3 regions of the Hahella sp. NBU794 genome follow, and region 3 is predicted to be linked to each of the others. Evidence: predicted binding sites of a transcription regulator. Region 3 holds the regulator's gene; each other region holds the start of a gene.
The links. Region 3 encodes FliA, which starts transcription of late flagellar genes. Its sites were predicted from a motif close to CTAAAGTTNNNNNNNNNNCNGCCGATA; they were not measured.
Positions count from the first base shown of each region.

Region 1 (7,190 bases), 350 kb from region 3:
CGCCACACTGGGCAGGCCATGGCGACTTCCGCTGCGTCTTCCAGTAACTCAAGCTGTTTTTCCTGAAACCCTTGCTTGTAGCCTTCATCCTCCATGGGTAAGTAGAAGCTGGCTTCCATCAGCAGTTGCATGGACTGCGGCCAGTCGTCCAGGGAGAAAGCCGACAAAAAGCGCGAGTAGGCCTGAGGGAAGAGAGTGACGTACATGGCGGCGACGATAAGAGCGCCTGCGATATCCGTCACGCTGTTTTCCATTGTGCAGGACAGCAGAATCTTTCTGTTCAGGTCGCTGATTTGAGCGGTTTCATCTTCGGCGGCGTAGAGTGCTCCGCCGGTAGCGACATTGTAGACGCCGATGGCGATGGCCAGTTCCTGCAGCCCTTCGCGTAATTCGCCAGAGGCTGTCGTCTCGTCAAGGATGGCTTTGCGTATCAACGTGACGAACTGCTCTACGTCCGCATTTGGCATCACAGTTCTGGTCAGCGCCAAGAGCAGTAACGGGTCCTGCGCGGCGTCGTTGATGTCGATGCACACGTCAGGGTTGCGCAGGTCGTATTTCAACGCCAGCGCCTGTGCGGTAATGCGAGCCAGATTCTGATGAGGCAGGTCTTCTTGCTGCAGTAAATCCAACAGATCGCGCTCAATGGTTTCGGAGCGTCTTTCAACCTGCAGATGAGCGCAGCACTTGATCATGCCGGCGTACAGAGTGGGCCACTCCAGACCGTATTCCAGTAAGCGCCGATAGTGCATATAGGCAATATCGTAATTGCCCATCGCCGCCTGGCAGTGTGCGATGCCCAGAAAGGCGGCGGCGTAGCTTTTATCCTGTTGCAGCGCCTGCTGGAAATATTGCTCCGCCTGGGCGGGCTGATTCTCCATCAGATTCAGATAGCCAAGGTTGGCGATCAGTTGCGGCGCGTTGCGGTCTTGGGCCAGCGCCTGGTTGAAGAACCGGCGCGCTTCGTTAAGCCGTCCTTCATCCAGCTCTATTCGACCCAGCAGGCCCAGCGCCGAGGCTTGCGCTGGCTCCAGCGCCAGCGCTCGCTCTATGAGCGCTTTGGCGGCGCCTCTGTCCTCACTGCGTTGTTGATGCGACGCGCCTGGACGATTGGAGGCGCGGTATATCTCGTTCGCCTCTATCAGTAAGTGGGCGGCTTCAACACGGGTGGATTGAAGTTTTTCGTTTGCTTGCGCTGTTGCCTGCATGGTTCTTACCTCTGCTAGCTCAATTCAATCTCTGTTTAGCCTTGCAGCAGCTGCAGCACCTGCTGCGGCTGTGCATTAGCCTGGGCCAGAATCGACAATCCGGCTGACTGCAATACCTGGGTTCGGGACAGCTCGGCGGTCTCCGCCGCGAAGTCCGCATCGCGGATTCGCGAGTTGGCGGCGGTCAGGTTTTCTGACGCAATCGCCTGGTTGGATATGGTCGACTCGAAGCGATTCTGAATCGCGCCGAGATTCGCACGCTGGAAGTTGATGGTGTTCAACGCGTTGTCTACTGCACTGAGGGCCAGGATGGCGCCGTCCACCGTGGATATATCGATGTTTTGCACCAATTGTCCGGTGGAGTTGGAGCCGTAAGTGCCGACTTCGAACCCGCTCTTTTCTATCTGACCAGTCAGCGTATCCAGCTCGATGGCTCCGGCCGAGAGCAGGGTGATGGTGCTGGCGGTGACAGTGTCCACCGTGCCCAATCCAATTAAAGACGTGGTTGTAGAGGCGTTGGATATCTGAATGTTCCTGCCATCGTCGGCGATCATTCTGTAACTGCTGCCGAAGGCTTCCGCTTGCACCCCAGTTTGACCGGACTTGTTGTTGATCGCGGTGATAACCGTTCTTTGCACATCCGCCACGGTGTCATTGGAGCCGTAGGAGATGTTGATCTGCACGCCATTGATCTGGAAGTTGAAGTTTTGCGCGCTGCCGGTCACCAACGCCGTGGCGTTTTGGATCGTATCGTTTACCTCCGCCACAACGCCGGTCTGATCGCTGACCTTGTTGATCGCCACAGCTTTGGCGATGGCGCTGGAGTCCGTTTGCGTGCTGGAAGAGGTGTCAAAGTTGGTTTGCGTCGGGCCGATGGGAACGCCGTTGATAACCAGATCGCCGGCAGCGAACGGGTTGGCGTCCACCTGGTCGCTGATGGCGCCGCTGTTATTACCGCTGAAGGTGCCTACAGAAAGACCCGCGTTGCCAATGTTACCGGTTGTGGTGTCGAGTCCAATGGCGCTGCCGTCGCGTGATATGAGCGTAAAGGTGCCCGTGTAGGTAACGGCGGCGGAGGCGGCCGTGTCGGAAGGCGGCAAACCGAAGGCGGTGGAGTTGAGGGCCGTGCTTTGGATGACAATGTTGCGGCCATCCTCCGCCGTCAGCCTGATGCCGACCGTCGGGTTGCCGTCAAACGAGGCGGTGACGCCGGTTTGTCCGGATTTTTCATTGATCGCCGCTGCGACGTTCTCAAGATTGACCTGCGATGACAGGTTAGAGGAGATGGTCACTGCGATCGCCACGCCGTTTATCGTCACGGACGCTGACTGGGTGGTGGCGATAAAAGTGGTGGAGCCGCTGACGTAGGTGCCGTTAATCACGGCTTCTACGCCGGTGGATTCCGTCAGTTTGTTGATCGCCGCCACTTTGGCGATGGCGCTCTGGTCCTGGTTGGCGCTGGAGAACGCATCGTCAACGCCAGTGGATGCGCCAATGGCGATGCCGTTGATCACCAGGTCGCCGGCAGCGAGAGCCGCGGCTTCCGGTTCCGAGGATATGCCGTCGGTTTCCGCCGCTCCCAGTTTGTCCACCGTAGCGCCTTCAATACCGAAAGTGACCGATTCCCCTTCGTTGGCGCCGATTTGGAAGGTCACGTCAGTGAAGGTGCCGTCCAACAATTTGGTGCCGTTGAAGTTAGTTTGCTCCGATACCCGCTTGATCTCTTGAAGCAGCTGGTTGACCTCTTCATTCAGCGCTTTGCGATCCAGCCCGCTGTTGGTGGCGTTGGCGGATTGCAGCGCCAGGTCGCGAATACGCAGGAGGTTTTCGCTCATCGCGCCAAGCGCGCCTTCCGCTGTTTGCGACAGCGACACGGCGTCGCCGGCGTTGCGGATAGCGACGCTTAATCCTCGTACCTGGGAGGTAAAGCGGGTGGATATCGCCAAGCCGGCGGCGTCGTCCCGCGCGCTGTTGATACGAAGACCCGATGACAGGCGCGCCAGAGCGGTCTGGTTGGCCGACTGCGAATTATTAAGATTTCGCTGCGCGTTGATCGAGGCGATGTTGGTATTAATTATCTGAGGCATAACTTCCCCCTATTGCGTCTATACCAGCCGGGCCGTTTCCTTCGTAAGAGCCGCTCGGATGCGTAGCAACCGGCTACCTGACTTTGCCTGCCCCTCTATGCGAATAAAAATTGCGCAGAAAGGAGCGTTTCCACTGCCTATGCAAAAGCATTGCCAGAACTTTTGGGAAATTTTATGTGTTTGATTTTTAATCACAAAAAAACGCAGATAGGTTTGCGGGCAAGGGAGGCCTATGGATTTTGGCAGGAGTTTGCCAAGGGGCGGTCAAAAAGTTGCCGCTTGCCGCCAAGAGGAAAATGGGGATAACAATTGCTCTCTCCTTCATATAGATAGCGCCGCCTTGCAAAGAAAGGCGCGTAAGCTGACGCCTCCCTTTTTGAAGCGGCTGCGGAAATGGCGGCATGATAATTGCCGAGCTTGAAAGATAGAGGCGTTAAAAGTGGCGAAAACAGGAGTAATGGGCAGATCACTGCTACGCTAACTTTGTCTGTTCACTAAAAATTTTTCGAGTGACGGAAAATTGCCGCCCCAATTTTCTCGTTCGGAAAAACTAAAAAAGAGATAGAAGCAATGACCGATCAAGCGGAAATACTTAAGCCTTTCATCGAGCGCAGGGAAAAGAATTTAGCCTACTTCAAAGACCACTTTCCCGGCATTTATAAGCACTTCCTGAACTATCAGATGAAAAAATCCAAGCTGAATATCATCCCTGACGCTGGTGAAGTGGATATTCACGATGAAGGCCATTCCGTATACGGCGGTAAAGCCAAGGCCTATGCTCTGAACGAAATCAAGGAATTCACCAAGGTCTACAGTGAAGGCGGCAAGGTGGTTTCTATTGACCCGCCGTTTCCCGGCGATTACTGCTTCCCAAGGTTTTTCTTCAAAGCCGCTGACGCCATTATTCGAAAATCTCCTATTAATAAGTCGAATTTCAATCATTTTTGGCTGGGGGATTCTTATCCCTGCATTGTCTTCCTCGGGTGCGGCGTGGGTTATCACATTGAGGCCTTCCTGGAGCAGCACAAGGTCAACTACGCCGTGGTTTTTGAGCCTAATCTGGATCATTTCGCCGCGAGTCTGTACGCCGTCGACTGGGCGGAGATCTGCAGCAAGTATGACGGCGCGGAAGGGCGCACCATTCACTTTCTGCTGGGCGGGCAGGAAGACGAATACTCACAGTGGGCGCTGCTGTGGAATAACCTGGTTACGACACCGCCAGCTTTTCCTCTCGCGACGCTGTTTTATAATCATCGCGGCCTGAAGTCCCACGATAATTTATCTGAGAAGGTGTGCGACGACCTGTATGTGTTCCTGGTTTCCTGGGGCAATTATGACGATGAGGTCAACCAGCTCAATCAGGCGGCGCACAATATATATAGCGGCGTTGAGTTATTGCCGCCGCCTGTCAATGACATAACCGATGTGCCGGTGTGCATTGTCGGGGCGGGTCCCTCCCTGGACTTGCGCATTGATCAGTTACGGGAGATGCAACAGCGCGGCGCGTTGATCATTTCATGCGGCTCCTCCATCACTGCGTTGCATCCGATGGGAATCAAACCGGATATTCATGTCGAACTGGAGTCTGACTATCAATATGTGGTCGGGCAGTTGGAGCGGCTTAAAGATCCCGATTACTTGAATTCGATAAAAGTTATTGCTCCTATTCACATCAGCCCGATCGTATACCAGTTGTTTGGCGAACGGCGCGCATACATCAAAGAAGAGTGTGGGCTGGCGACCATGTTTCCCGAACATGGGCAGATCATCCGCGGGGGAACTCCCACTTGCACCAACCTCGGGTTAGCCTGGGCGCTGCACTACGGATTCAAGAACATCTTGCTGTTTGGAATGGACTTTGGGTTCACGGACAGACGCCATCACCATGCGCAAAGCTCGATCTATTACGACGACGACGCCCATGAGGCGTTCAAGCGCAGCGTGGATTACGACGGCCAGCATGTGTTTAAGGTGGAGGGTGTTGACGGCGGCTCCGTTTTGACGTCACCGCAATATTTCGCCGCCAAACGCAAAGCGGAAAACAGTCTGAGAGACTTCCCTGAGCGCGGCAAAGTCTACAACTTTTCTCATGGGGCCAAGATTGAGGGCTCTGAGTGGGTGGCGCCGGGACCATTACCGATTTCCCTGACGGCGCTCAACGCGAGCAGCGACAAGAAGCAGAAGGTGGTGGATTACCTCTACGCGTCGCAGCACGAAAAAATACCGGTAGACGTGCTTGAGAAGAAGCGAGACCGCTTAAATGTCTTGTTCGGGCAGTTCAGCGACGATGTTTCGACATTTTTGCAGGCGCCCATTATCAGCAAAGATGAAATGAACAGAGTCTGTAACCGCATCAACACTTACATGGAAGATCAGGTGCAAGTTAAAGCTAAAGAATTTTATTTCCTGTTGCGGGGCTCTATCAGACATTTTCTTTATATCGGTTTCGCGCATACGCTGGCCATTCAGAATGATGCGGAGAGGCTGACCTTCATGGAGGAATGGAGACAGACCATGCTGCGCTTTCTCCTTGATGTACATAAACATTTTCTTCAGGTTATGTACAAAAAATTCGACCTTGAGACAGATCCCTGGGTGCGCCGTTCGATCAATGATCCCGATGACTTTGCGTGAGCGTGAAGTCATGGGGTTAAGGCTTACATTTCATTACAAAGAGCAGGCAAAAATTAACTAAAGAATCTTCTCCTGAAGCCGTTACTAAGGACAACGGGTTAGCGCAGTTCGACCGGCCCTGCTGTGTAGAAGCGAGAACCTCTTAACCGAGTGAGAAGGGTTACAGGAGAAGCAAACATGCCTCAAATAATTAATACCAACATTGCGTCGTTGAATGCGCAGCGTAACCTGAACGCTTCACAGCGGTCAGGAGATACGTCGTTGCAGCGGCTTTCTTCGGGTCTCCGCATCAACAGCGCAAAAGACGACGCGGCAGGTCTGGCGATTTCAACACGTTTCGACGCTCAGATTCGCGGCACTAACGTCGCGGTTCGTAACGCGGGAGACGCGATCTCATTGGCGCAGACCGCTGAAGGCGCTTTGAGCTCAATGAAAGACAGCTTACAGCGTATTCGTGAACTGTCACTGCAATCTGCGAACGACACTAACTCAACTATCGACCGTGAAGCCTTGCAGGAAGAGGTTGGCCAGCTGATCAGCGAGATTGAAAACATCGCTGCAACTACCAACTTCAACGGTAAGAAACTGCTGGACGGCTCTTTCCAGAATTCCGTTTTCCAAACTGGCGCTAACCTGGGGAACACCATTAGCGTGACCATCTCCAAGCTGGACACCAGCACTTTGGGAACAGCGGACACCAGCGGTATTTCCAGCAGAACGACTACGACCGCTCTGGTTGTAGGCAGCACCGGCAATGAAATGGTTGCAGGGGACATCGTTATCAACGGCATCTCCGTGGGCGCATCTGTGGGTACCGACGACACGGCTTCCACCAGCCATGCGGCGTCAAGCGCCATTGCTAAGGCGGCGGCGATTAATGATGTATCCGATCAGACAGGCGTCACCGCTACTGTCGACGCAAACTATGTCGCGGGCACCACTACCGCCGACGCGACTGCGGCGAACGTGAGCTTGAACCTGAACGGGGTCAGCATCAACCTGAGTAAAGGCACCACCTTGACTGTCGAGCAGAACCTGCAAGCGACAGCGGACGCCATTAACGAAAAATCCGGCGCCACAGGCGTGCGCGCGGTCTTCGACGGCGACACCGCCAAGGGTATCTCCCTGGTGGCTGACGACGGTCGTAACATCGTATTGACTGAAACTACGAGCAACACCTTGGCTACCTTTGGTTTGGCCGCGGCAAGCTCCCTGGGTAACGCCTATGTCGGCACCTACTCGCTTTCAAGCGATGACGGCAGCG
Region 1 is NZ_CP192738.1:1,908,957-1,916,146, forward strand. Features, by position in the region: gene ACQYWX_RS08655 (tetratricopeptide repeat protein) at 1-1,205, opposite strand, end outside; gene ACQYWX_RS08660 (flagellin) at 1,241-3,292, opposite strand; gene ACQYWX_RS08665 (motility associated factor glycosyltransferase family protein) at 3,863-5,926, shown strand; gene ACQYWX_RS08670 (flagellin) at 6,104-7,190, shown strand, end outside.
Region 1: ACQYWX_RS08670 (flagellin) is a predicted target of FliA. The motif match lies at 5,984-6,010, and genes of this name have one in related genera.

Region 2 (7,190 bases), 350 kb from region 3:
TCGATTCCGGCGACAGGCCGGAATAGAACTCGATGTGACTCGGCTCATCCTCTCCACGCACTGGGCGAATTTCCGCCTTGCGCTTCGACTTGGGCAGCATGATCCATTCCCGCAGCTCTTGTGGATAAGGCTGGATCGCCAGCTTCGCCGGTTTGTCGAGATCAATCATGGCGTTGACCGCCACCGCGCCGTGCTTATCGAAATACAGCGGCATGACCTCAAGCCCTTTGATTTCAGGGATATCGATAATGATCTGCGACAGAATCACCAGGGTTTCGCAGATTTTGGCGATGTCCTGCTCCGGGTTATAGCTATAGTCTTTCAACAGGCGAAACATATGCGTCTGCAGCAAAAGATCCCGAGCCAGCACCATGTTCAACGGCGGCAGAGCGAGCTTGCGATCCGCCGACACATTCACCGCCGCGCCGCTGGCGCCGCACACCATTAAAGGCCCAAACACCGGATCGCGGGTGACCCCCAAACTGAACCCTACTCCGCCAACCGTCTGAAAACTGGGCTGCACGGCGAAACCTAAAAAGCCGCTGTCCGGGAAATGTTCCCTGTAATGCGTCAACAGGTAGCGACAGGAATCGCGAATGGACGCGTCCTCCACCAGCCCCTTCACCCTGCCCTTGTAGCGGCCGCGGCCGGTCTTCTCGTCTTTAAAAGGGATGCAGCTGTGCTCGTGCAAAATGCGGATGTCCACTGGCAAGCCAAACTCCCGCGCCACTTCCACTACCTGCTCTTCGGTTTCGCAGTAGCGGGTATCCTGCATGTTGATGCCGTAGTCAGTGAGAATCTGCCGCGACTCCGCATTGGTCAACACCCGCCGTCCTGATGCGTATATCTTCTGTATGGTCTTGCGCGCGCGGGAGCGATCCACCACCGGGTCGGTGTAGGACTCCGGCGTTTCCCGCAACACCCGCTGGCTGCGCTGGTGATTGACCATATGCATGAAGGCTTTCACCGCCTTATCCGGCGTGGAGAACGTAGGTACGCCACTGTGGAAAAACGCTTCCCTGGCGTCATACACCGTGCTGTGGCCCAGCCAGCAAGTGAAAATATTCAGATGAGAGCGCTTACCCGCTTCTATCACCGCATCCGCCACCTGCAGGCTGTCTTCGGTCAGAGACGGTGCGTACAGCACCAGCACATTGGACACGTGCGGATCGCGTCCGAGTATCTCCAGGGTGCGGCGATACAGCTCCGGGTTGGCGTCATAGTTGAGATCAATAGGGTTACGACGCGTCCAATAAGGCGGCAGATGCTTACCCAGTTCACTCACCGTTTCCGGCGACAGCGAACCCAGCTCGCCATTTAGAGACGCCAACCGATCCACCGCCAGCACCCCTGGACCCAGACCATTGCTGATAATGTGCAAAGGCTCGCCGCGCACCGGTTTCATCCGGGTTAACGTCTCCAGCGCATCGAACATCTCATCGGCGCCGTTAACCCGCAACACCCCGGCGCGCCGGAATACCGCATCGAAAATCTTGTCGCCGTCCACGACCCCCAGGGGCAGTTCCGCGGGACGCCATTGCGATGCCGGAGTGCGTCCGCTTTTCACTGCGATCACCAGCTTCCCCCGCGACACCGCCCGCACGGCGGAAATAAAACGCCGGGGCGAATGAATGTTCTCCATGTGCAGCAAAATGGCTTTGGTGCTGCGATCCTGGGCCAGGTAATCGATCAGATCGTCCAGCCCGACGTCAATGCCGTCTCCCAGGGTAGTTAGGTGCGAAAAGCCGATTCCCCGGGTGAACGCCCAGTCAATTACAGCACTGGCGAGAGAGCCGGACTGGCCAATGTAAGCGATCTTGCCCGGCAACACGCCCATATGCATATAAGTCGCGTTCAGATTGCTGGCCGGGGACAACATACCGATAGTTTCCGGCCCCAGGATACGAATGCCGTACTCAGACGCAATTTCCTGAACGGAATACATCAGCGGCCGACCACTGCGGCTGTGGGTGCGCGACAAGCCGCCGGTCAGGATCATCGCGGTTTTAACTTTGACGTTTCCCAGCACCCGAACAATGCGCGGCACGCTCTCCGGCGGCGTACAGATAATGGCCAAGTCCGGCCGAAACGGCATTTGCTGGGGCCGTTTCACGCAGGGGACGCCATGCACGTCGTGATAGCCCTTGTCATTCACCACCACCAGACGGCCTGAATAGTCCGTGGACATCAGATTACGCAACACCATGCCGCCCAGATTATTGGAGCGTTCGGAGGCGCCAATCACCGCGATGGACTTAGGGTTGAACAACGCTTCTAAATGTCGGGTTCCCAATCTGTTTTCTCCATTTGCGTTGACAGGCTCCGGACCCGGCGACTGCGGAAACACCGCCGATATCTAAGATACATAGACCAATACCGGCCACTTTGACAGATATCAAGATCCCCCGCTTTGACTGACTTGGCGTAATTCGATACGCCCACCTCAATCGCGGGCGCGGACTATAACATTCGCCCCATCTCCGGTTTCAAGCCGTTATCGCTTTGCAGTAGACTAAAAGCCTCTAAAAGGAAAACAAAGATGAAAACCGCCCTTTTCTATCATAAAGACTGTACATTGCACGACATGGGCGAGGGGCATCCCGAAAGCCCCATGCGATTACAGGCGATTATGGACCGGCTTGAGCACGCCGGCATACTGCAGGAAGTGGATCTGGTCGAGCCGCAGGAAACCGACCGCGACAAAATCATTCGGGTGCATCCCTCCCGCTACGTTGAACAACTGGAAAATCTGAATCCGGACAAAGGCCGCATCATGGTCGATCCAGATACGGCATTGATGCGTCACAGCATGCGCGCCGCCTATCTGGCGGCGGGCTCTGCGGTAGAGGCGGCGGATATGGTGCTCAGCGGCCAGGCGAACACCGCCTTTTGCGCCGTGCGTCCCCCTGGCCATCATGCGGAACGCAGCAAATCCATGGGCTTCTGCTTCTTCAACAATATCGCCATCGCCGCCCGCCACGCCATGGATTTTCATGGTCTGGAGCGTATCGCCATCGTGGACTTCGACGTGCATCAGGGCAACGGCACGGTGGACATCTTTCAGGATGATCCGCGGGTCCTTTTCTGCTCCAGCTTTGAGTATCCGCTGTATCCGTTCAGTCACCATGCGGTGGATCGCCCCAACATCATCAATACGCCGCTGGACGCCCACACCCGCGGTCTGCAATTCCGGCGTAGCGTTGAAAGAGACTGGCTCGCCCGCCTGCAGGATCACCGTCCGCAACTGATACTTATCTCAGCGGGCTTCGACGCCCATAAACATGATCCCCTGGCGCACCTGGAGCTGGAAGAAAGGGACTACCGCTGGATCACCCGTTTATTGATGGACGTGGCGCGGGTTTACAGCAGTGGGCGCATCGTTTCTATTCTGGAAGGCGGTTATAACCTGAACGCCCTGTCCGCCAGTGTGGAAGCGCACATGGAAGGTTTGATGGGGAATTGAAACGTCGCATGAGCGAGGACTTAACCTTGTTTAGAAGCTCCGCCCGCCAACAGCGGACGGAGTTTCTATAAGGTTGCGAGAAAGCGGCCTGTTCAGGCCAGGTTAGACGAGACCTTTTTCCAACGCTTCCTGACGAATGCCGTCCCAGCCGTTTTTGACTTGCTTCAACAAGCCCGCCACTTCATCCAGAATGGTCGCGTCATTTTGCAGGTTGGCTTCAAACAAGCGACGCTCCATGTATTCGTACAAAGCATCCAGACGCTCTGCGATGTCGCCGCCTTTTTCTTTGTCCAGGAACTCGCGCAAACCGCCGACGATTTCAACCGCCTTGCCGATCAGCCGATTTTTGCCTTCAAAGTTATTGGCGAGAATCTGCCCTTTCGCCATGGTAATGCGCTCCAGCGCACCGTCGAACAATAGCTGGATCAACTTGTGCCCATCCGCATCGACAATGCTGGTCTGACGATTCACGCTCTGATACTGATGTAACGCGTTCATTGTAATAGCAACCTCATAATTACTCGTCTGTGATCTTAAGCGCCTGGATCAGGCCCTTCGCTTAACCCTTGCTTCCAGTGGTGCTGGCCACCAGCGCTTCCAGCTGCGTGGACAAAAAGTTTTCCGTGTTCTTGAGCTGGGAAATAATCAAATCCGCGGCGGTGAACTGACGCGCCAGCCGATCCGTCAAGGCCGTAATGCGATCGTTCAACTCCGTCCGGTCTTCAGAGATTTTTTCCAGCTGTGAATTAAAGCCATTGATGGCGACCGTAATCAAACCGTCGGCGGACAGATAATTGTTCACCAGGTCGACCATCTGGTCTCCCACCCCTTCAATATAAGTCGCTGTGCCGCGTGCGCCAGTGGCGCCGCCGGTAATTTGCAGTTTGAGCCCTTTCGAGTCTCCGTCCGCAGAGGTCAGATACTGGCCCTTACCGGTAGCGGCTTTCCCATTGATCGTGCCGGCGACATCCAGGCCATCTACGCCGGTGGCGACAGTCAAACCCAGCTGCGCCGCGGTATTGGTGTCGATGGCGGTAATCTCGACCTTGGACGTACTGCCATATTCTCCAGAGGTGAACACCAGCTGGTTACTGCCGTCCAACGAAACAGTCACGCCAGAGCCTGCGATATTGGTGTCCGCATCCAGCTGAGTCTGAATTTCCGCAAGCAACTCACTGTCAGTATAAGTTCCGGCGGTCAGAGTAATGGTGTTGGACTCCACCCCGTTGACTTTGATCTTGAAGGTGTCGTTATCCGCATCAATGACTGTTGAGCCGCCCAGCGCCACATTGCCGGTGAAAGCGCCCTGCGTCGCCACCTGGGTGATATCAACGGCGTACGAGCCAATCTTGGTATTTATCCCGGCGCTGACGTACTTGACCTGCGCATCCGTCGTACGCCCCTGGTCGGCGAACAAAGCCGCTACGTCATTCGGATAACTTTGCAGCTTGTTTTGGAACGTGAGGCTGTTGAACTCCAGTTGTCCCGATTCTGAGTTGGTCGTAATTCCCAATTCAGACAAACTACGGACGTTAGCGCTTTCCAGCCCGGGAACAATTGAACTCAGCGTAGAACGCAACTGGGTGGAGATAGTGCGCACAGTGGAGCTGCCCAGCAAAGTGCCTTTTTCTCCGGTATCACTGTCAAAAGCGGTGACTTCGCTAATGATTTCCTGCAAAGCATTATATTTATCCACTAAATCCTGGACCCTTTCGGTCACAGCATTCAGGTCTTTGCTAACGGTAACGTTGACTGCGCTTGCGGTTTCGGCATTTAAAGTCAGAGTCAGGCCGTCCACCACGTCATCGACGGTGTTCAACGAACGGGTGATGGATACGCCATTCAAAGTAAAGGCGGCGTCTTCCGCTGCGACGTCCTGAGTTAAATTCTGGTTGGTGGCGTTATAAATAAACTGGGAGATCCCCGAACCATCCGTACTGTTGCCATCGTTATCCGTCGCTGCGATAGAGATCGCATTCGCCACACCGGTTTTTGAAGCGGATAACACAAGCTGGTAGGAGGAGCCGTTGTAAATAACGGAGGAGTTAACGTCCAATCCCATATCGTTAATGGCGTCGGACAATCCCTGCAACGTATTGTTACTGCTATCAACGGTCAGGTTTTTGGTGACGCCGCCGACAGTGAAAGACAGCGTGCCTGTTCCTACAGTGGTGGTGTCTTTATCAGCGAAAGTGCCGGAGCTCAATGATTGCGCAACGGCCAGATTGCTGACGGTGAGCGCATATGAACCTGTTTTCGCAGAGGTGTTGGCGGTGACGCCAACAGCAGAGCCGCTGGAAGTCGCCGTGTTGCTGGACATCGCTTCCGGCGTGCTCAATGTACGAGCGGATAAACGCAGGTCGGTAATTGCGCTTTTCAGACGACTCAAGTCGCTGAGTTTGGCCGTCACTTCATCTTCTTTAAGATTCAGCCTTTTTTCCGTCGGCTCACGCTCAGCACTGGCCAGCTTCTCGATTAATTCGCTGGTCAATACTCCCGAGCCGATGCCTATTGAAGAAACGCTTGCCATGTGACGCCAACCTCGCGGATTGTGTGTACGATCATATCTTTATTTATCGGCAAAAAGGGGCAAAACTTTGCCCCTTTTTTTGTTACGGATCGTAAATTCCTGCCGAACCCTATCTGTTTTCCGCCAAGCCTCACGCCTTGGCGGAAAACAGATTAACTGGTTCATCCTGCTGCAAGTTGCGAGCCAGCTTAAGGGCCAAGTCATCGGGAATCTGTCTCACTACTTCTTTTGTGGTTCTGTCCAAAACAGTAATGACCGTTCTTCCCGAGACCTCATCCAATTCGAACTGCAGGTCACGCTGCACAGATTGAACGTATTCATTCAACTTGGTCACCGCTTCCCTAAGCTCGTGGCTTTGCTCCCTCTCCAACTGTTGCTGTTGCTTATTGGCAATGTCGTTGGTGGGCTGGGCTGCAGAGCTCTGCTTCGCAGCCTGCGTATCAGGCGTAGACGTTGCTACCCCGGACTTAACCTTAGGTTCAATCGGAGGTGACGACGTCGCGGACTGAGCAGACGGCAGGTTCACGGGTTTAGTGGCCGCCGCCATACTCAGTTCAGTAGTCTTAACGTCATTCATATCTCACCTCTTAGCATGTCTTAACGCTTAAACCGGCCGGAAGAGAACATCCGGCCGGTATTTCACGTTAGTTCACTCCGTTACTGCAGGAGCGACAAGACTTGCTGGGGTCTTGCATTAGCCTGCGCCAATATCGAGATACCGGCCTGTTGCAGTACCTGCGCCCTTGACAACGCTGCGGTCTCGGATGCGAAGTCTGCGTCCCTGATCCGGCTGTTGGCGGAGTTCAGGTTCTCGTTGTTCACTTCCAAGTTCGCAATCGTGTTCTGGAAGCGGTTCTGGATGGCGCCCAGTTCCGCCTGTTTGGACGTTACAGTCTGCAATGCGTTATCCACCGCCTTCAGAGCCGCTTCAGCGCCAGCTACAGTAGAGATATCCACATCCTGCAGCAGAGAGCCGCTTTCAGCGCCGCCGAATGTACCGATTCTCAGACCCGCTTTCGCCAGACCGGCAGAGTTGGTGTTGGATTCAACGTCTATCTGACCGCCAGACAACAGCGTCACAGAGCTGACAAAGGTCGTGGTGGTGATGCTGGCCATCGCTGTGGCGCCGCTGATGTCGATGTTACGACCGTCCGCAGCCACCAGAGTGAAGGAGTCAGAGTCCAGTACTTCCGCAGT
Region 2 is NZ_CP192738.1:1,916,581-1,923,770, reverse strand. Features, by position in the region: gene ACQYWX_RS08695 (GNAT family N-acetyltransferase) at 1-2,293, opposite strand, end outside; gene ACQYWX_RS08690 (histone deacetylase family protein) at 2,540-3,463, shown strand; gene fliS (flagellar export chaperone FliS) at 3,566-3,961, opposite strand; gene fliD (flagellar filament capping protein FliD) at 4,023-5,993, opposite strand; gene ACQYWX_RS08675 (flagellar protein FlaG) at 6,124-6,570, opposite strand; gene ACQYWX_RS08670 (flagellin) at 6,651-7,190, opposite strand, start outside.
Region 2: fliD (flagellar filament capping protein FliD) is a predicted target of FliA. The motif match lies at 6,038-6,064, and genes of this name have one in related genera.

Region 3 (8,274 bases):
CTGTTTGGTCTGGTGGTGTTCTGGATCAGCATTGGCGGCATCTTGCCCCAGTTCACCGTGTTGAGCGAGAACACCTTTGATTTCATGCAGGTCATGCTGCAGCCGACGCCGCCCTGATAAGACGGCGCTGGCCCAGGACAGAATACGATTGCGCAGGACGCCTGGACCCGAAGTAAAACGAGTGTGACGGACGATGGCCGACAACGACACCAGTCAGGAAAAAACCGAAGAACCCACCCCCCGAAAGATTGAGAAGGCCCGGGAGGAGGGGCAGATTCCCCGTTCCCGCGAGCTGAACACCACGGCGGTGTTGCTGGCGGGTGCGGTCGGTCTTCTGGTGTTTGGAACGACTATCGCCAAGGCGCTGGAAGGCGTCTTTCGCGCCAGCTTTACGTTAACTCGGGAAGAAGTGTTTGACGCTCATCAACCGTTGATTCATCTCGGCATGGCGGCGTTGGATATGGCGATCGCTCTGGTGCCCTTCATGCTGGTGCTACTGGTTGCGTCTCTGCTGGGGCCTATTGCGTTAGGCGGCTGGATGATGAGCGGCAAAGCGGCGGCGCCGAAATTCAGTCGCATCAACCCGCTGGAAGGCCTGAAGCGGATGTTCTCGCTGAAGTCTCTAATGGAGTTGATCAAAGGCATCGCCAAGACGCTGGTGGTGGGCGGTGTGGCGCTCATTATTCTGAACCACTCCATACCGGATCTGTTGGCGATGGGAGGGGAGGATACGGCGGTGAGCATGGCCCATGCCTGCAAGTTGCTTGCGTGGAGTTTCCTGTTTCTGGCCAGTTCAATGATCCTGATCGCCATGGTGGACGTGCCCTTTCAAATATATGACCACCAGAAGAATCTGCGTATGACCATGCAAGAGATCAAGGACGAATACAAGGACACGGAAGGCAAGCCGGAAGTGAAGCGACGGGTGAGGGAAGTGCAATACGAGATGAGCCGCCGTCGCATGCTGCAGGATGTGCCCAAGGCGGATGTGGTCATCACCAACCCGACTCACTACTCCGTGGCGCTAAAGTATGACGCCAAGAAAATGGCGGCGCCCATTGTGCTGGCCAAGGGCGCAGATCACATGGCCATGAAAATCCGTGAAATCGCCAGGGCGCACAAGGTTGAGCTGGTCTCGGCGCCGCCTTTGACCCGCTCCATCTACCACCACTCGGAAGTGGGGGACGAAATTCCTTCCGGTCTGTATCTCGCCGTAGCACAGGTGCTGGCGTATGTCTTTCAACTGCGTCGTTATCGCGGCGGTTACGGTAAGAAGCCTCAGGGCATGCCTGACTTCAAGATACCTTCCCATCTGCGCCGGGATCAGTGAGTTGAGTTAACCGCTGTCCGGCGTCGCTTTTCCATAGAGCGGCACAGTTCCTGCAAACACACTAGGGAAACGGTTTTTTCCGTCAACCTTTTGTCGTTTGGAGTGTTATGGAACGAGCTGCCGCGATCAACAACCTGAAGGCCCTGACCCACGGCAACCTGGGTATCCCGGTGCTTCTGATGGTGTTGTTGGGCATGATGACGTTGCCGGTGCCGCCGTTCCTGCTCGACGTCTTCTTTACCTTCAATATCGCCTTATCGCTAGTCATTCTGCTGGTGTGCGTGTACGCCATGCGTCCCATGGAGTTCGCCATATTCCCGACAGTATTGCTGGTGGCGACCTTATTGCGTCTGGCTCTGAACGTCGCCTCCACACGTGTGGTGCTGCTGGAAGGTCATGAAGGCGGCGATGCGGCGGGTAAAGTTATCCAGTCTTTCGGCGAAGTGCTGATCGGCGGCAACTACGCCGTTGGTCTGGTGGTGTTCGCCATTCTGATGATTATCAACTTCGTGGTGGTCACCAAAGGCGCGGGACGCGTCTCTGAAGTGAGCGCACGCTTTACCTTGGACGCCATGCCCGGCAAGCAGATGGCGATCGATGCGGATCTGAATGCAGGCATTATCAACCAGGACGAAGCCAAAGCGCGTCGGGCGGAAGTGTCTCAAGAGGCAGATTTCTACGGGTCCATGGACGGCGCCAGTAAATTCGTTCGCGGCGACGCCGTCGCAGGTCTGCTGATTCTGGCTATCAACCTGATCGGCGGTCTCGCCATCGGCATCATGCAGCACGATCTGGAGTTTAACGACGCCGTTCAGAAATATGCGCTGCTGACGATCGGTGACGGTCTGGTGGCGCAGATTCCTTCACTGCTGCTCAGCACCGCGGCGGCCATCATGGTCACCCGCGTCAGCACTCAGCAGGATATGTCCAGCCAGGTCATCAACCAGTTGTTTGGCTCCCCCCGGGCGCTGGCCATTGTCGCCGTCGTTATGTTCATCATGGGCGTAATTCCAGGCATGCCGCACATGGCGTTTCTGGGGTTGGCGTCGGTGTTTGGCGCGGCGGCGTATTTCATGTGGAAACGCCAGCAGCAGTCGGAAGTGGTGGACGAAGGCGTCACGCCTGCGCCCAGGCGTCCCGGAGCGCCGCCGCAACCCGGCGGCGGTCCCGCACTGGCTCCCGGCGAGAGCGCGCCGGCGGTGCGTGGCCCCGAGACCAAAGAACTGGGCTGGGACGACGTGGCCAGCGTGGATATCGTCGGTCTGGAAGTGGGCTATCGCCTTATTCCACTGGTGGACAAGTCGCAAGGCGGACAGTTGCTGGCCCGCATCAAGGGCGTGCGTAAAAAACTGTCGCAGGAGCTGGGCTTTCTCATGCCCTCCGTGCATATCCGCGACAATCTGGATTTAATGCCGAACTTTTACCGCATCACCCTGATGGGCGTCACCATCGCTGAAGCGGAAATTCATCCGGATCGGGAAATGGCCATCAATCCCGGTCAGGTCTTCGGCAAGCTGGACGGTATTCAGACCAAAGACCCGGCTTTCGGCCTGGAGGCGGTGTGGATTGATCCTGCCCAGAAAGAACAGGCGCAGACGCTGGGCTACACCGTGGTGGATTCCAGCACCGTGGTGGCGACGCATCTGAATCAGGTGCTCAGCCGTCACGCCTATGAACTGATCGGCCATGAAGAAGTGCAACAGTGGCTGGAGCAGCTGGGCAAGAAAGCGGCGAAACTGGCGGAAGAGCTGGTTCCCAACACTGTTTCGCTCAGCACCCTGTTGAAGGTGCTGCAGAATCTGTTGCAGGAAGATGTGCCGGTGCGGGATATGCGCAGCATTGCGGAGGCCATCGTCAACTTTACGCCGAAGACCCAGGACGCCGGTATTTTGACGGCGGCGGTGAGGGCGTCTCTGCGTCGTCTGATCGTCCAGAACATAGTAGGGGCGGAGCCTGAGCTGCCTGTTATCACTCTGGACCCAGGGTTGGAACAATTACTGCTTAAATCTATGCAACAAGCGCAACAGGCCGGCGGCATGGATGACATCGGTCTGATTTTGGAACCGAGCATGATGGAAAAACTGCAACGCTCGCTGGCGGAAGCAGCGCAGCGTCAGGAAATGCTCGGTAAAGCGGCGGTCTTGCTGGTGTCCAACAGCCTGCGCCCGGTTCTGGCGCGGTTCATCAGACTCAGCGTGGAGCGCATGCATGTCCTGGCTTATCAGGAAGTGCCGGACAACAAACAAATCACCATCGTGGCGACAATCAGTGGGTAATCCCGTGCGGGCTCGTGGAGCCGGGAGACTAACATTATGAAAGTGAAACGTTTTTTTGCAGCGTCAATGCAACAGGCTTTAAAGGATATCCGTGAAGATCTCGGCGCGGACGCCGTCATTCTGTCCACCAGTAAAACGGGGGATGGCGTGGAGGTGATCTGTGCGCTGGATTATAACGAGGACGATCAGCGCAGCAGCATGCCTGAGCAGGAAGGCCCACGCCCGACGCCCTCTGCGGTGGCCCGGGAGACAGCGGATCGCCATCGTCGCCTGGAGGATGAAATGTCGCGGGTGCGCGACCGGCTGGAAACGCTGAAAAGCAACGCCAGACCCAAAGCGGAGCCGGCGCCGGCTTTTGCCGCTGCAGAACCGGCGGCGACGGCTTCCCGGCAAATCGGCGCCGGAGAACCGGAAACCTCACGTATGCTGGCGGAAATGCGCGAAGAGATCATGCAGCTTAAAAGCATCATGCGTCAGCCTGTCGCCGCCGCGCGTCCGGAAGAAAATCCCGGCCATCGCGAGCTGATCGAACGCATGCAGGAAATGGGTATCTTCCGTGAGCTGCAAAACGCGCTCACCGCCAAGGCGGACCCGCGCAAAGGCGCTCAAGAACAATGGCGCAACCTGATGGCGCGCCTGGCGCATGGCTTGAAGGCGGAAAATGAAGAACTGATTTATCAGCGTGGAGTCTGCGCGCTGCTGGGGCCGACCGGCTCCGGCAAAACCACCACTCTCGCCAAACTGGCGGCGCGTTTCGTGGTTCACTACGGCGCCGAAAAACTGGCGCTGGTCACCACCGATCGTTTCCGGGTGGCCAGTCAGCAGCAATTGCAGTCCTTTGGACGCTTGCTGAATGTGCCTGTGTACGTGGTGGATGAAGAGAACAGCCTGGACGATCTGCTTGACCGTCTCGCCAACAAACGTCTGGTGCTGGTGGACACCGCAGGATTGACGCCCCAGGACCCGAATTGGGAGCGTCAGCAGAAAGACCTGAAAGTGACCCGTCACCGCATCAGAAATTATCTTGTATTGTCGGCAGTTAACCAACCGCAGGTCATGAAATCCACCTATCATTACTATAAGATGTTGGGGCTTTCCGGCTGTATCATGACCAAACTGGATGAAGCGTTCAGTCTGGGTGAAGTGTTGAGCATGGCCATCCTGAACCGGCTTCCGGTCGCCTATGTCACCGACGGACAGAAAATACCCGATGACATTCATCCGGCGAAAGCGCATGCCCTGGTGGCGCGCGCGGACGCTTTGTGGCGGCGGACCCGGCGGGAGACCGAACAAACTAATAACACCAGTCGCTTCGCTGCGGAACTGGTGGTCTAAACTATTGAGTGCGGGGTCAACGCCGCGCCGTCTAATAACAGGAGATATCTACCGGTATGAGTAAAGTACATCCGGTTCAAGTTATTGCAGTCACCGGAGGAAAGGGGGGTGTCGGCAAGAGCAATGTTTCCATAAATCTGTCCCTCGCGTTAGCGGACCTGGGACGTCGCGTCGTGCTGCTGGATGCGGACCTCGGACTGGCGAATATTGATGTGTTGCTCGGCGTCACCGCCTCGCGCAATATCGGGGATGTGCTGGCGGGGGATTGCACCCTGCGGGAAGTGATGATTGAAGGACCGGGGGGGATAAAGATCGTCCCGGCGTCATCCGGCACCCAGCACCTTACTCATCTGTCTCCTCTTGAACATGCGGGTCTGATCAACGCCTTCAGCGATATCAGCGACGACCTGGACGTGCTGGTGATCGACACGGCGGCGGGTATCTCCGAACAAGTGCTTTCCTTCGTGCGCGCGGCCCAGGAAGCCCTGGTGGTGGTGTGCGACGAGCCCACCTCCATTACTGACGCCTATGCCGTCATCAAACTGCTCAACAAGAACCACGATATGTACCGTTTTCGGGTGCTCGCCAACATGGTTCGCTCCGAGCAGGAAGGGCGGCATTTGTTCGGTAAATTATCCAAGGTCACCGAACGCTTTTTGGAAGTTGCGCTACAATATGTAGGAAGCATTCCATTCGACGAAGCCGTACGCAAATCGGTGCAACGGCAACGTCCTGTGTACGAAGCCTATCCGCGCGCCAAAGCGTCGTTGGCGTACCGCCAGCTGGCGCAAAAAGTGGACAACTGGCCGTTGCCGACGGCGCCGAGAGGCAATTTGGAATTCTTTGTGGAGCGTCTGGTGCACAGTTAGACACGCGCCGGACGGAATGCGAGGGCTCGCCCGGCGGCTATATCCCGGGCGCTTGCGATAAGGCGTGATGGTTGCGCCGGACATATCCTCAAACACCCATGAGAACGTTTTTGTTGAAATCATCCGGTTTATTGCAGGCCTTGCGCGCAAATTCATGTCATTGGCGAACACTTATATGATGTATAGCGAGACGCGGGCGGAGCGCGCCGACACTTTGGTCAGGCAATACGCGCCTCTGGTCAAGCGCATCGCGCATCACCTGATCGCCCGTCTGCCCGCCAGCGTGCAGGTGGATGATTTGATTCAGGCGGGCATGATCGGACTGCTGGAAGCCGCGCAGAAATATGACGCCAGCAAAGGCGCCAAATTCGAAACCTATGCAGGCATCCGCATTCGCGGCGCCATGGTGGACGAAATTCGTAAAGGCGATTGGGTGCCGCGCTCCGTGCACCGCAACGCCCGCAATATCGCGGACGCGATACACACTATTGAAGCCCGCACCGGCCGAGATGCGTCGGATGCGGAAGTGGCGGCAGAGCTGGGCATACCCCTGGAGCAATACCACGCCAGCCTGCGCGACGCCAGTTCGGGGAAGCTGTTCAGCCTGGAAGAGCTGGGCGTTCACGGGGAGGGCGGCTCTGACGACGAAACGTTAACCACCGACAATCCCCTCAGCGACATCGAACAAAACGCCTTTCTGGAAAAATTGAGCGCCGCGATAGACGGTTTGCCGGAACGGGAGAAGCTGGTGCTGTCTCTCTACTATGACGAAGAACTCAACCTCAAGGAAATCGGCCAGGTGCTCTCAGTCAGCGAGTCCCGGGTCAGTCAGATTCATTCCCAGGCGACCTTGCGACTGCGATCCCGTCTCTCAGACTGGAAAAACAGCTAAATCAAGCCATTGCCTGCGCAGGTTAATGTTTTTTCGAAATCAGCATCCTGCGGTCATGTTTTCTAAAACAACTTGTATCAAAAAACTGGATAGTACGGCGCGACCAGCTAGACTTACTCAGTAGAGTAATGAAATCAAAGGGTTTCCAGCGTCGCCATTGTGGAGGTTACATTGGACAAGAACATGAAAATCCTCGTTGTAGATGACTTTTCAACAATGAGGCGGATTATTAAAAACCTGCTTCGGGATTTGGGCTTCACCAATACCGATGAAGCGGATGACGGGTCCACCGCGCTGCCGATGTTAAAAACCGGGAAGTTTGATTTTCTGGTCACTGACTGGAATATGCCCGGAATGACGGGAATCGAATTACTCCAGGCTGTTCGCGCTGATGATAGTCTGAAAAACCTGCCGGTGCTCATGGTGACGGCGGAAGCCAAACGGGATCAGATTGTCGCAGCGGCGCAGGCGGGTGTTAACGGGTATGTGGTGAAGCCGTTTACTGCGGCCGTGCTGAAGGAAAAGATAGAGAAAATCTTCGAGCGGATCGACTCATAATAAAACCGCAGGAATTACTATGACCAATGAACAGCAGCCACCATCCTCCTCCCAAGAGGAAATTGAGACGCGCTTGAGCGAGCAGGCGGCGAGCTTGATGGAGCACGTTAGTAAGGGGGACTTTGGCGAAGCGTTGCGGGTAATTTCCGACCTTAATGACACTCGGGACCGTACGCTGTACCACGAAGTGGGCAAGTTGACCCGTTCGTTGCACGAAGCCATACGCAATTTCAATATCGACATGGGCAATGTGAGGATGAATCAGGAGGAGGAGCTGTCGAAAATCGCTGACGCCTCTGATCGCCTTTCCTATGTGGTCGATATGACCAACAAAGCCGCCAACAAGACCATGGATATGGTGGAAGCGAGCATGCCTGTGGCGATAGAGATGAAGCAGGAGGCCCATGAGCTGAAAGAAGCCTGGGGACGACTGCGCCGTCGGGAAATGGACCCCTCTGAGTTCCGTGAGCTGTATAAGCGCATTGATAAGTTTTTGGTGGATCTGGCCGCTAACAGCGACAAGGTGTACACCAATCTGTCGGAAATATTATTGGCTCAGGACTTTCAGGATCTCACGGGACAGGTCATCAACAAGGTTACCGGTCTGGTCAAGGAAGTAGAAGTGAATCTGGTCAAACTGGTCGCCATGGCGGGCAAGGTTGACCGCATAACAGGCATTCAGCATGAGATGAAAGCCGAAGAAGAGTCTATTACAAAAGGGCACGGCCCGCAGATCCAGACCGAAGGACGCTCAGATGTCGTCGCCAGCCAGGACGACGTGGACGACCTTCTTTCCAGCCTTGGTTTCTGAGGAGCACATGAATGGGGTTTGAAGCGGACGAAGAAATCCTGCAGGACTTTCTAGTCGAAGCGGGAGAAATTCTTGAACAGCTCTCAGAGCAGTTGGTGGAACTGGAGCAGAACCCGGACGACCGCGATCTGCTGAATGCCATTTTCCGTGGGTTCCACACCGTCAAAGGCGGCGCCGGTTTCCTTCAGTTGGACGCCCTGGTG
Region 3 is NZ_CP192738.1:1,561,860-1,570,133, forward strand. Features, by position in the region: gene fliR (flagellar biosynthetic protein FliR) at 1-117, shown strand, start outside; gene flhB (flagellar biosynthesis protein FlhB) at 194-1,330, shown strand; gene flhA (flagellar biosynthesis protein FlhA) at 1,438-3,606, shown strand; gene flhF (flagellar biosynthesis protein FlhF) at 3,643-4,941, shown strand; gene ACQYWX_RS07085 (MinD/ParA family protein) at 4,998-5,810, shown strand; gene ACQYWX_RS07090 (RNA polymerase sigma factor FliA) at 5,989-6,702, shown strand; gene cheY (chemotaxis response regulator CheY) at 6,886-7,260, shown strand; gene ACQYWX_RS07100 (protein phosphatase CheZ) at 7,280-8,071, shown strand; gene ACQYWX_RS07105 (chemotaxis protein CheA) at 8,083-8,274, shown strand, end outside.